DNA from 2 places in the Brenneria tiliae genome. Region 1 is predicted to be linked to the other one. Evidence: predicted binding sites of a transcription regulator. Region 1 holds the regulator's gene; the other holds the start of a gene.
The links. Region 1 encodes PurR, which represses purine synthesis genes. Its sites were predicted from a motif close to CANGCAAACGTTTGCNTG; they were not measured.
Positions count from the first base shown of each region.

Region 2: gcvT (glycine cleavage system aminomethyltransferase GcvT) is a predicted target of PurR. The motif match lies at 2,962-2,979, and genes of this name have one in related genera.

Region 1 is NZ_JAKPCB010000090.1:11,087-16,626, reverse strand. It holds gene MFP24_RS04830 (Grx4 family monothiol glutaredoxin) at 1-96, opposite strand, end outside; gene MFP24_RS04825 (C40 family peptidase) at 428-1,183, shown strand; gene cydH (cytochrome bd-I oxidase subunit CydH) at 1,281-1,370, opposite strand; gene purR (HTH-type transcriptional repressor PurR) at 1,748-2,779, shown strand; gene cfa (cyclopropane fatty acyl phospholipid synthase) at 3,110-4,270, shown strand; gene MFP24_RS04805 (riboflavin synthase subunit alpha) at 4,333-4,968, opposite strand; gene MFP24_RS04800 (MATE family efflux transporter) at 5,276-5,540, shown strand, end outside.
Region 2 is NZ_JAKPCB010000098.1:137,291-142,830, forward strand. It holds gene gcvP (aminomethyl-transferring glycine dehydrogenase) at 1-1,276, opposite strand, end outside; gene gcvH (glycine cleavage system protein GcvH) at 1,355-1,747, opposite strand; gene gcvT (glycine cleavage system aminomethyltransferase GcvT) at 1,810-2,913, opposite strand; gene MFP24_RS13135 (alpha/beta hydrolase) at 3,287-4,753, opposite strand; gene fhuF (siderophore-iron reductase FhuF) at 4,845-5,540, opposite strand, start outside.

The DNA of each region.
Region 1 (5,540 bases):
TCCGCAGCTTGGCAATTTAGGTGAACCTTTCATATACAGTAGAATCGGGTTTTCAGCGATCTGGCGCTGAATCTTTTCAATTGTCGTTGTCGTCATTCTCTCGCTTCCTCAAACCTTTAGGATGGCTAACGTCACTTTCTTTACATCAGATGAGCCATTACGGCGCCATCCACTCAACGTTATTGTACCGAGGGCGGCAGCCACAAAAAAACGCTATTTTTTATGTGGGTATATTTTCGCCGCGGTGCGGGCCTTATGGGATGAAATTCACGGCGGCAGTGACGATAAATCCACCGAAAAAACCACCATTAACTTTTTTTCACTATTTTGTATGAAGAAAAGAGAGATTCCCACTGTTTTATAATGCCGTTTTCGGGAATACTGTGCGCCATTGGCGATTTAAGGACTATTACCGATCGTTGCTATCATGCGCTTATTTACCGGCCTCTTTATATTATGTTTCAGCCCCCTGTTGGTGAATTTAGCGCAGGCGGCGCCTTATACGCCGAATTCGGCGCCGCAAAAATCCGCGCTGAACGGCGCGCAAGCCAATGCAGGCGCCGATAAGGCTAAAACACCCCGCGCCGCCAAGCATCAACGGCAGCAGGCGTCGTCAAGAACGACGGGCGGCACGCCGGCGCTGGTGCGAAAAAACCTTAAAAAATTGCCGCCGGAAACCCGCCACAGGCTTTACTCCGCACGCTCCAAAACCAAAGCCGCGCTGCAAGACAAAACGGGAACAGGACTGGCGCTGAGCGAGGCGCATAAAAAACGCTATCAGCATGCCAAATTAACGGCGATGAATAAGCTGATGGGCCAGATGGGTAAACCTTATCGCTGGGGAGGCGCATCGCCGTTCACCGGCTTTGACTGCAGCGGTCTGGTTTATTACGCCTATAAAGACGTGGTCAAAATCCCTATCCCGCGCACGGCGAATGAAATGTACCACCTGCGCGACGCGGCGCCGATTAACAAAAACGAGCTGGAGAGCGGCGATCTGGTGTTCTTTCGCATCAACAAGCGCGGCGCGGCCGATCACGTCGGGGTTTATCTGGGAGAGGGGAAATTCATTCAGTCACCGCGTAGCGGCGCGGATATTCGTATCAGTAAATTGAACGAGGATTACTGGCGGGAGCACTATGTCGGCGCACGCCGCGTGGTCACTCCCCAGACCGTTCGCTAACCGGCTCGGGGTCAGCGCCTGCGCGCAAATAATGCGGACGGGTTTTACGCTTAAAACCCGTCCGCGAAGATAAAAAAGAGGCTCGGCCCAGGGCCGGTTAATTCAGTACGGCGGTAAAGCTAAATACGATGATCATCGCCAACGCACCAATGGTGGTCAACAACGACATCTTCAGGTCAGTATCCATAGGCGTCTCCTTTTTTGCGCACACCCATTATCAAAAGAAAGTATCGACCGTCCTGGGAAGATTCAACCAAACTTCAGGGTAAAACTGCATATCACGATTGCCAGTCTTCCATAGTTTGAGAAAAAAATCTCATACCGGCGTCTCGCTAATAGTATAAATTACCGCTTCCACTTTTGCGGCAAATCGGACAAAATCCGCTGTTTGACGACACGCCGCGTATTGGTCGAACAACGCCAGCCTTGCCCCTTCAGGTGTAACATTCGGCATTCTCCTTCTGAAACCCTGTTTTTTTTATCTGGGAAGAGAACATTAAACGCAGGCAAACGATTAACAATATACTTACGACTGTAATAAGTCGTTTCAGGAGTCATTTTTACATGGCAACGATCAAAGATGTGGCAAAACGTGCTGGCGTTTCTACCACAACCGTATCGCACGTGATCAACAAAACACGTTTCGTCGCCGAAGAGACCAGGGCCGCCGTCAGGACGGCAATCAAGGAATTACACTATTCACCCAGTGCCGTCGCCCGCAGCCTTAAAGTCAATCACACCAAATCCATTGGGTTGCTGGCGACCTCAAGCGAAGCCCCCTACTTCGCTGAAATCATCGAAGCCGTCGAAAACAGCTGTTACGCCAAAGGCTACACGCTGATTTTGTGTAACTCACATAACAATCTCGATAAACAGCGCGCCTATCTTTCCATGCTGGCCCAAAAACGCGTCGATGGCTTGCTGGTCATGTGCGCGGAATACCCGCCTGAATTGCTCGCCATGCTGAAAGACTATCGCAACATTCCGATGGTGGTCATGGACTGGGGGCAGGCCCACAGCGATTTTACCGATACCATTATTGATAACGCTTTTGAGGGCGGCTATATGGCGGGCCGCTATCTTATCGAGCGCGGCCATCGGGATATCGGCGCCATTCCCGGCATTCAGGAACGGAATACCGGCAGCGGGCGCTATCTTGGATTTTTAAAAGCGCTGAAAGACGCCGATATTCAGATTCACGATGAATGGATCGTTCAGGGAGATTTCGAGCCCGAATCCGGCTATAAGGCGATGCAGCAGATTCTGGCGCAGAAACATCGGCCGACGGCGGTGTTCTGCGGCGGGGATATTATGGCCATGGGGGCAATCTGCGCCGCCGATGAGCTGGGGCTGCGCGTTCCCCAGGATATTTCGGTCATCGGATACGACAATATCCGCCACTCCCGCTTTTTCACCCCGGCGCTGACCACCATCCATCAGCCCAAAGAACGGCTGGGGCAATCGGCTTTCGCCATGCTGCTGGACCGCATCACCAGCAAGCGGGAAGACGCGCAGACCATTGAGGTTCACCCTAGCCTTATCGAACGTCGTTCCGTGGCCGACGGTCCATTCCGCGATTACCGTCGTTACTCCTGAGAACGGAAACGCACGCCACGCCAACAATGCTTCGGCCAATTTATACTTGTACCTTGGCCGAAGCAGTCATAAACTGATCAGCAGTTTTTAGCACAACAATCATAAATTATCTTTTCACTATCCTTTGAGTGTTCAGCGCATAGGGAGTTTGCGTATTTATCTTAAGGATAAGTGCCTCTACGTGTTTGCGTACCGGCTTTTTTCTCTTCATTTTCCTCTGATATCCGGAGGGTAGACGATGGGTGATCCCACCGATACACCGCTTAATAGGTAATAATTGTCTATGCTTTCCTTGCGGGTACTTCGCGAGCAGCAAGGTAGGGAGAAGTTATGAGTTCATCATGTGTAGAGGATGTCGAGGAACTGGGTCGTCATCATACGTCCTGGTTCCAGATTGTGCGTGAAATGCTGGACATGGCCGATGTCAAAATCAACGGTTCCCGCCCTTTTGATATCAAGGTCAAGAATCCTGATTTCTTTAAACGCGTATTGCGCGAAGGATCATTGGGATTGGGTGAAAGCTATATGGACGGCTGGTGGGAATGTGAGCGGCTGGACGTTTTTTTCCATCGCATACTACGCGCCGGACTGGATGAAAAAATACCTCACCATCTGAAAGATATTTTGCGCGTCGCCGCCGCACGGCTGATGAATCTGCAATCCAAAAAACGCGCCTGGATAGTCGGCGAAGCGCATTATGATCTGGGTAACGACTTGTTTTCGCTGATGCTGGACCCCTATATGCAGTACTCCTGCGGCTACTGGAAACAGGCATCCACCCTGGAGCAGGCGCAGGAAGACAAACTGGAGATGATCTGCGAAAAGCTGCAGCTTCAGCCAGGAATGACGCTGCTGGATATCGGCTGCGGCTGGGGCGGATTGGCGGAATTCGCCGCACGCCGGTACGGCGTCTCCGTTTGGGGCGTCACTATTTCCAAAGAACAGCAAAAATTAGCCCAGCAGCGCTGCAAGGATCTCGACGTCACGATTTTGCTGCAGGACTATCGCGATCTGGATATGCAATTCGATCGGGTGGTTTCGGTGGGCATGTTCGAGCACGTCGGACCGCGTAACTACGACACCTATTTCCGGGTGGTCAGTAAAAATCTTAAGCCGGACGGGTTATTTTTACTGCACACCATCGGCGCCAAAAAAACCACCTCCGAAGTCGACCCGTGGATTAATAAATATATTTTCCCCAACGGCTGCATTCCTTCCGTACAACATATCGCCCATGCCAGCGAACCCTATATGCTGATGGAAGACTGGCATAACTTCGGCGCCGATTACGATCGCACCCTGATGGCCTGGCACCAGCGTTTCCAGCAGCATTGGCCGGAAATTTCCGATCGCTATTCCGCGCGATTCCGCCGTATGTTCAGCTACTACCTTAATGCCTGCGCCGGCGCGTTCCGCGCCCGCAATATTCAGCTGTGGCAGGTGCTGTTCAGCGTTAACGGCATCGAGGGCGGCGTACGGGTTCCGCGCTAAAATAGCAAACCGCCCCCCGCAAGCCGGACGCTTATCCAACCGGCGGGGGGCGGATTTACGCGTTACGCCTCGGGCAGCAGTTCGGACGCCTGTCGGCCGGCCAAGACCCGTTCCACCGTATCTACCACCGCCTGTGTCTGCGGATCAATTTCGATATTCACCCGCTGCCCCAGGCGCCGCTGTCCCAGCGTGGTGCGGTGCAGCGTCTCGGGAATCAAATGCACGCAGAAACGGTTGCGGGTAACTTCACCAATCGTCAGGCTGATCCCGTCAATGCCGATAAACCCTTTATGCAGCACATACTTCATCAGCGATTCGTCCGCCAGGCGGAACCAAATCTGATGGTTATTTTCTGAAACCAGAATCTTCACCACTTCCGCGGTACAGATAATATGACCGGACATAATATGCCCGCCGATCTCGTCGCCATATTTCGCCGCCCGCTCCAGGTTGACGGTATCGCCTGGGGTAATATCCCCCAGATTGGTCAGCCTCAGGGTTTCTTTCATCAAATCAAAACTGACGCGGTCGCCCTCCACCGAGGTTACCGTCAAGCAGCAGCCGTTATTGGCCACCGAAGCGCCGGGAACCAATCCCGGCAGTAATTCGGGCGGAAGTTGCACCACATGGGTACGGAAATTTGCTTTTTCATCGATGGACACCACCGGCGCGGTGCCTTGAACAATACCGGTAAACATCAGGCTTGCCTCTTAAAACGGTGTAAAGGAATAGCTGTCGGGCGATACCGCCGACGCGCGCATCGCTGATTGAAATAGGTCGCTATCATGCAGTGTGCCCCATATAAAGCTGAAAACCAAACCCCATTGCCAATAATCGCCGGGCATATTCACCGCAATGATGTCCACCGCTAATTTATTCGCCGGCAAGCTGGTTTACTTCTGGCGAGTCGTTACAATATCAACCTTATCGCTATCGGCAATATCATTGTTTTTATCCAGGTTTAATTATCCCGCTATCCGGTTGGTCAATTCAAGGAAGGTGTTTGTGCAGAAGTACCTGTCTGAAACGCGTAAGTTATTGGCGCTAGCGGTTCCTGTCATCATTGCGCAAGTGTCTCAGACATCCATGGGTGTGGTGGATACCATTATGGCCGGCGCCTACAGCGCCACCGATATGGCGGCGGTTGCCGTAGGCACCTCTATCTGGCTGCCCGCCATCCTGTTCGGTCACGGATTATTGCTGGCGCTGACGCCGGTGGTGGCCCAGTTAAATGGTTCCGGCCGCCGCGATCGTATCGCACATCAGGTTC
Region 2 (5,540 bases), on a different contig from region 1:
CATCCAGCGTAATCCCCACCGCGCCGTCAAGATCGGCGCGCAGGTTGACGCCGAAGCTCAGCGCCCGGCTCAATACCGCCTCTTTGTCCTCCACCTCAACGGTCAGGGTGTCGAACCAGCTGTGGTGGCGCAGCGTCAGCCCGCCCCGCCGCAGCCCGAGCGCCAGAATATCCGTCAGCCGATGGATGCGCCCGGCGATGCGCCGCACCCCTTGCGGGCCGTGGAATACGGCGTACAGGCTGGCGATATTGGCCAGCAGCACCTGCGAGGTACAGATATTGGAGTTGGCCTTCTCGCGGCGGATATGCTGCTCGCGGGTCTGCATCGCCATACGCAGCGCGGTGTTGCCCGCGGCGTCGCGCGATACGCCGATAATCCGCCCCGGCATGGCGCGTTTGTATTCGTCCCGACAGGCGAAGAACGCGGCATGCGGCCCGCCGTAGCCCATCGGCACGCCAAAGCGCTGGGCGGAGCCGAAGACGATATCCGCCCCCTGTTTGCCCGGCGCGGTCAACAGCACCAGCGCCATAAAATCGGCGGCGACGCAGCTGATGACCTTGCGCTGCTTCAGTTCCGCCATCAGATCGCGGTAATCGTGCAGTTCGCCGCTGGTCCCCGCCTGCTGCAATAACACGCCGAACACCGCGTCGTCCGCCAGCGCCTGTTGCGCCTTGCCCACCACCACCTCGAAGCCGAAGGTCTCGGCGCGCGTGCGCACCACGTCCAGCGTTTGCGGGTGGACGTCATCGGCGACGAAGAAACGGTCGGCCTGCTTCAGCTTGCTGATGCGTTTGGCCATCGCCATGGCTTCCGCCGCCGCCGTGGCTTCATCCAGCAATGAGGCGGACGCCAGTTCCAGACCGGTTAAATCCTGCGTCACCTGCTGAAAATTCAGTAATGCTTCCAGACGCCCCTGCGACACCTCCGGCTGATACGGCGTATAGGCGGTGTACCAACCCGGATTTTCCAGCACGTTGCGTAGAATCACCGGCGGCATCAGCACCGCGCCGTAGCCCATGCCGATATAGCTTTTGTAGCGCTGATTCAGGCCGGCGATATCCTTCAGTTCCGCCAACGCCTGATGCTCCGTCGCCGCGTCGCCCACCGCCGGCGGACCGGGCAGTTGGATATCGGCGGGCACAATCTGGCGGATTAGCTCGTCGAGCGACGCCGCGCCGACCGCCGCCAGCATATGCCGGCGCTGGCCGGCGGAGGAACCGATATGGCGTTCAGCAAAAGCGCCGTTATGTTCAAGCTGACTGAGAGTCTGGGTCATTACGAAAATTTCCTGCATCACACGTATTGCGAGGGCACAAAACAAAACGCCCGGCTCGGCAGAGTCCGGGCGCCGGCATTATTCGTCTTCTTCCAGCGTCGCCTGATATCCCTCGGCATCAAGCAGTTCATCCAGGTCGGACTCGTCGGATGAGCGGATACGGAACAGCCAGCCGTCGGTATAGGGGGCGCTGTTGACCAGTTCGGGGGCGTTTTCCAACTCGTCATTGACGTCGATAATTTCACCGCTGATCGGCGCGTAGATATCGGAAGCCGCCTTGACCGATTCGGCGACGGCGCAGTCATCGCCCGCGGCGACGATGGTGCCGACCTCCGGCAAATCGATAAACACCATATCGCCCAATAACTCCTGCGCGTGATCGGTGATGCCGACGCTATATACGCCTTCGCCTTCGGACAGCACCCATTCATGGGAAGCGGTATATTTTAGTTCTGCTGGTACATCGCTCATTGCCACTCTCTCCTTTCCTTCACAAAATGGTTAAAACCGGCCGGTTGATAAATACTGAACCATCAGTTAATGCTGAAAATGGGTTTTCCGCCACGGACAAAGCCGGGTTTGGTGACATGCACAGGAAGTTCGCGGTTGCGGATCTGCACAATCGCCTGTTCGCCGATGCCGGCCGGGACGCGCGCCAGCGCGATACTCAGCCCCAGCGTAGGGGAAAAAGAGCCGCTGGTAATGACCCCTTCCCGCATCACGCCGTCGCCATCAGTAAAGCGCACCGGCAGGCCATTACGCAATACGCCTTTTTCCGTCAGCACCAGCCCGACCAACCGCTCGGTGCCTTTTTCCCGCTGGCGCTCCAGCGCCTCGCGGCCGATAAACTGACGCTCCTCCGGCTGCCAGGCGATGGTCCAGCCCATATTGGCGGCCAGCGGCGAAATGCCTTCGTCCATATCCTGCCCGTAAAGATTCATCCCGGCCTCCAGCCGCAGGGTGTCGCGCGCCCCCAGGCCGCAAGGCTTGACGCCCTCGGACGACAGACGCCGCCAGAGGTCGACCGCCTGCTCCCGCGGCAGCGCGATCTCGTAGCCCGCCTCGCCGGTATAGCCGGTCGTGGCGATGAAAAAGTCATCGGCCTGCACGCCGAAAAAGGGCTTCATGCCCGCGACCTGCTCACGCTGGGCGTCATTCAGCAGGCGCTGCGCCTTTTGCTGCGCCTGCGGTCCCTGAACCGCCACCAGCGCCAGATCGTCCCGCACGCGGATATCCAGCAGAAACGGCTCGGCGTGCCGGGCGATCCAGGCCAGATCCTTGTCGCGGGTGGCCGAATTCACCACCAGACGGAAATTGTCTTCCGCCAGAAAGTAGACGATCAGATCGTCAATCACGCCGCCGGACGCATTCAGCATGCCGGTATAGAGCGCCTTGCCCGGCAGGGTAAGCTTCGCCACGTCGTTCGCCAGCAGGTAGCGCAAAAATTCGCGGGTTCGCACGCCGTGCAAATCCACGATGGTCATATGGGATACATCGAACATGCCGGCGTCGCGCCGCACGATATGGTGCTCATCAAGCTGGGAGCCATAATGCAGCGGCATCATCCAGCCGTGAAAATCCACCATTCTGGCGCCGTCCGCCAGGTGCTGCTGATACAACGGAGTCTGCTTTGCCATCTTTTCCCTCTGTGCGGTGCATTGCGCTCAGGCGGTAAAAAAAAACGCCGCGCAAACGATATCTTGCCATTGAACTTACCACCGAAGCGCGGGTTAAACTATACCCGCAGGCATAAGTTAAACTATATGGCAGCCGCCTGAAATGCCGGGCGGCGCAAGGGCGATAAACAGCTAAATAGTCCAAATATAGTTAAATATAAAGCATAAATATTATGCAATAAGCGCAGAGTAGCGAATGATTGATATGAAAAACGGCCGGGCCGCACGCCGGCAGGCGTAAAAAACAGCGCCTTGCATTAGTTAAAATAATGCGAAAAAAGCGCTGAAATTAGATTATTTCAATCAAAACGCCGCCGCGTTTCGCTCCCTTCGACTACTGCGGCAACCCCTGTTCAATACGCTGTATCAGATAGGGGAAAAACGGATTGGAGGAGAGACGCAGCAGCGTGTCCAGATCCACCACCAGCACCGAGCGTTCGCCACGGGCCGCGATCATCCCCAATGGCAGGCCGAACTCGCGGGGATTTTGCGAAAAACGGCCGTAAAGAGAGTCGCTATCCGGAAATGGCAGCGCCACGTGCGACAGCGAGTAAATATCCGGCGGATAGTCGATGCCCAGATCGCGGGAATACTCCCGCTCCGTTCCGGCTTTTACATCAAAGGCGACGGCATGGGCGCTGTCCGGGGCGGCATTGGTGATTACCGTGGTGTCATAATGGCGCGGCGCGGCGGGCAATAGCTGACTGACGGCGCCGTTGGCCGAATCACGCAGTAAAGGGCCGAAGTTAATGGTGCGGTTGACGTCAAACAGCACCAGTTGGCTGCCGTTGGCCGGCAACAGATTATAAAACGACGACACCACCGCCCGCGTGCTCACGGTGAAATCCATCACCGACTGAAAGGTCAGCACCGGAGGCAGGCCCGCCAGCGTTTGATTTTGCGCTTTGCGGGTCAGCTGTCGCTGCAACTCATGGGTCAGCAGCCAGGACTGCCGCGCGCCGTTCACCGGAAACGAATTGTATTTGAACGGGTTGAATTCCGGCAAAATGCCCAGCCATGCCGATTTGGCGAACGCGGGAAACAGCGCGGGCAGCCCGGCGAGACCGGCAAAGCGGGCGTAGCTGGTGACGCCGATCATCGGCGAAATCAGTATCAGCCGATCAGGGCGGCTCAGCGCCGGATCGTCCAGCGCATCCAGGGCGTATTTCAGCGCCAGCGCCCCGCCGTTGGAAAACCCCACCATATGCAGCGGTAACGGCTTACCCGAAGGCTGCGCCAGATAGCGGCCGGCCTCGCGCACCGCCAGACGGGTGGCCGCCAGCCAGTCCTCCCAGTGAATATCCGTCAGCGCGCCGGGAACCGTACCGTGAGCGGGCAGACGAATGCCGACCACCACAAAACCGCGCTGGCGATAAAGCTGCGCAATATGCCGCAGGCTGTAAGGGGAATCCGTTAAGCCATGCAACAGCACCACCGCGCCTTGCGGCGCGCCGTCCGGCATCAGTTGGTAAGAACGATTCCAGTCGTGCTGAAACTTGCCCGGATACACCGGACTGCCGGCGAAATAACGGTTAATGGGCCGTTGTTCATCCTCGTCCAGCTCCTGGGTGACATGCTGTTCGATCTGCTGGAAAATGCTCTCTTCCGCGCGCAGATAAGCCGGCCAGTCCGCCCGGTCAAGCTCGTCCGCCGACAGTTCATCCGGCACAAAGGTGTGCCAGGGCGCCAGCGCCGGCCCGCGCTGCGTATCATAAATACGGATAGCCAGCAGCGTTATCGCCGCTACCGCTACAATAATCACCGCGCGTTTAATCATCCGCCTGACGGAGCCGATCAGCATGCTAATGTCCCTTCCCGTTTGCCGTTTCGCCGCCCGTTTTCAAAGCGGCCCGCACGTCTGAAAGCGTAAACCATCCCGGCCGCCGATGGTATTAAACTTCGTTCAGCGTACAGTCTCCGCAGCGGGCGACGTCGGGAATGCGATAGCGTTGGCAACAGCTGCGGCGCCGCATAAGGCCGCCGCGGGGAATAATGGTGCGATAGAGGGGATTTTCACCGCCGTCCAGCAGTGAACGGGAAAAGAACAGATCGTGGCGCAGCAGGTCGAGTTGGTCCGGCGCGATCAGCGGCGCCATCTCCCCCAAAAACCAGTGCATCAGATAGCCGGTATTATTCCAGGTGAGCCGGGCGTTAAGCGCGCCGAAGCTATCCAGCGTGTTGATAACCGGCGCGATATGCTGATGCAGCAACCGCTCCAGCCGCGCCCGCGGCGAGTCGCCGGCCATTTCCGGCGGCAGCGCCTGCGGCTCGATATAAAACGCCGCCGGGTGTCCTTTACTGGCGTGGAATTCGACATATATCCGGCTCGGAGAGCAGTCCAGCAGCGCGGCGTGTTTCAGCGATACCAGCATCAACGGCGGCACCAGCAGCCCGAAATACCACTGCGCCCATAATGATTGCAGCGGCTTGTCCTCATGCGGCTTATCCGCATGTTCCCGATATAGCTCATTACCGTAGCGCCGCACCAGCCGCTGAAACGCCTCGGGCCGCGACCACTCGGCGAGCGTCATGGCGCCCTCCGGGGGAGCCTCGCCGAACTTAACGCTATCCAGACAGTGCGGGCGATA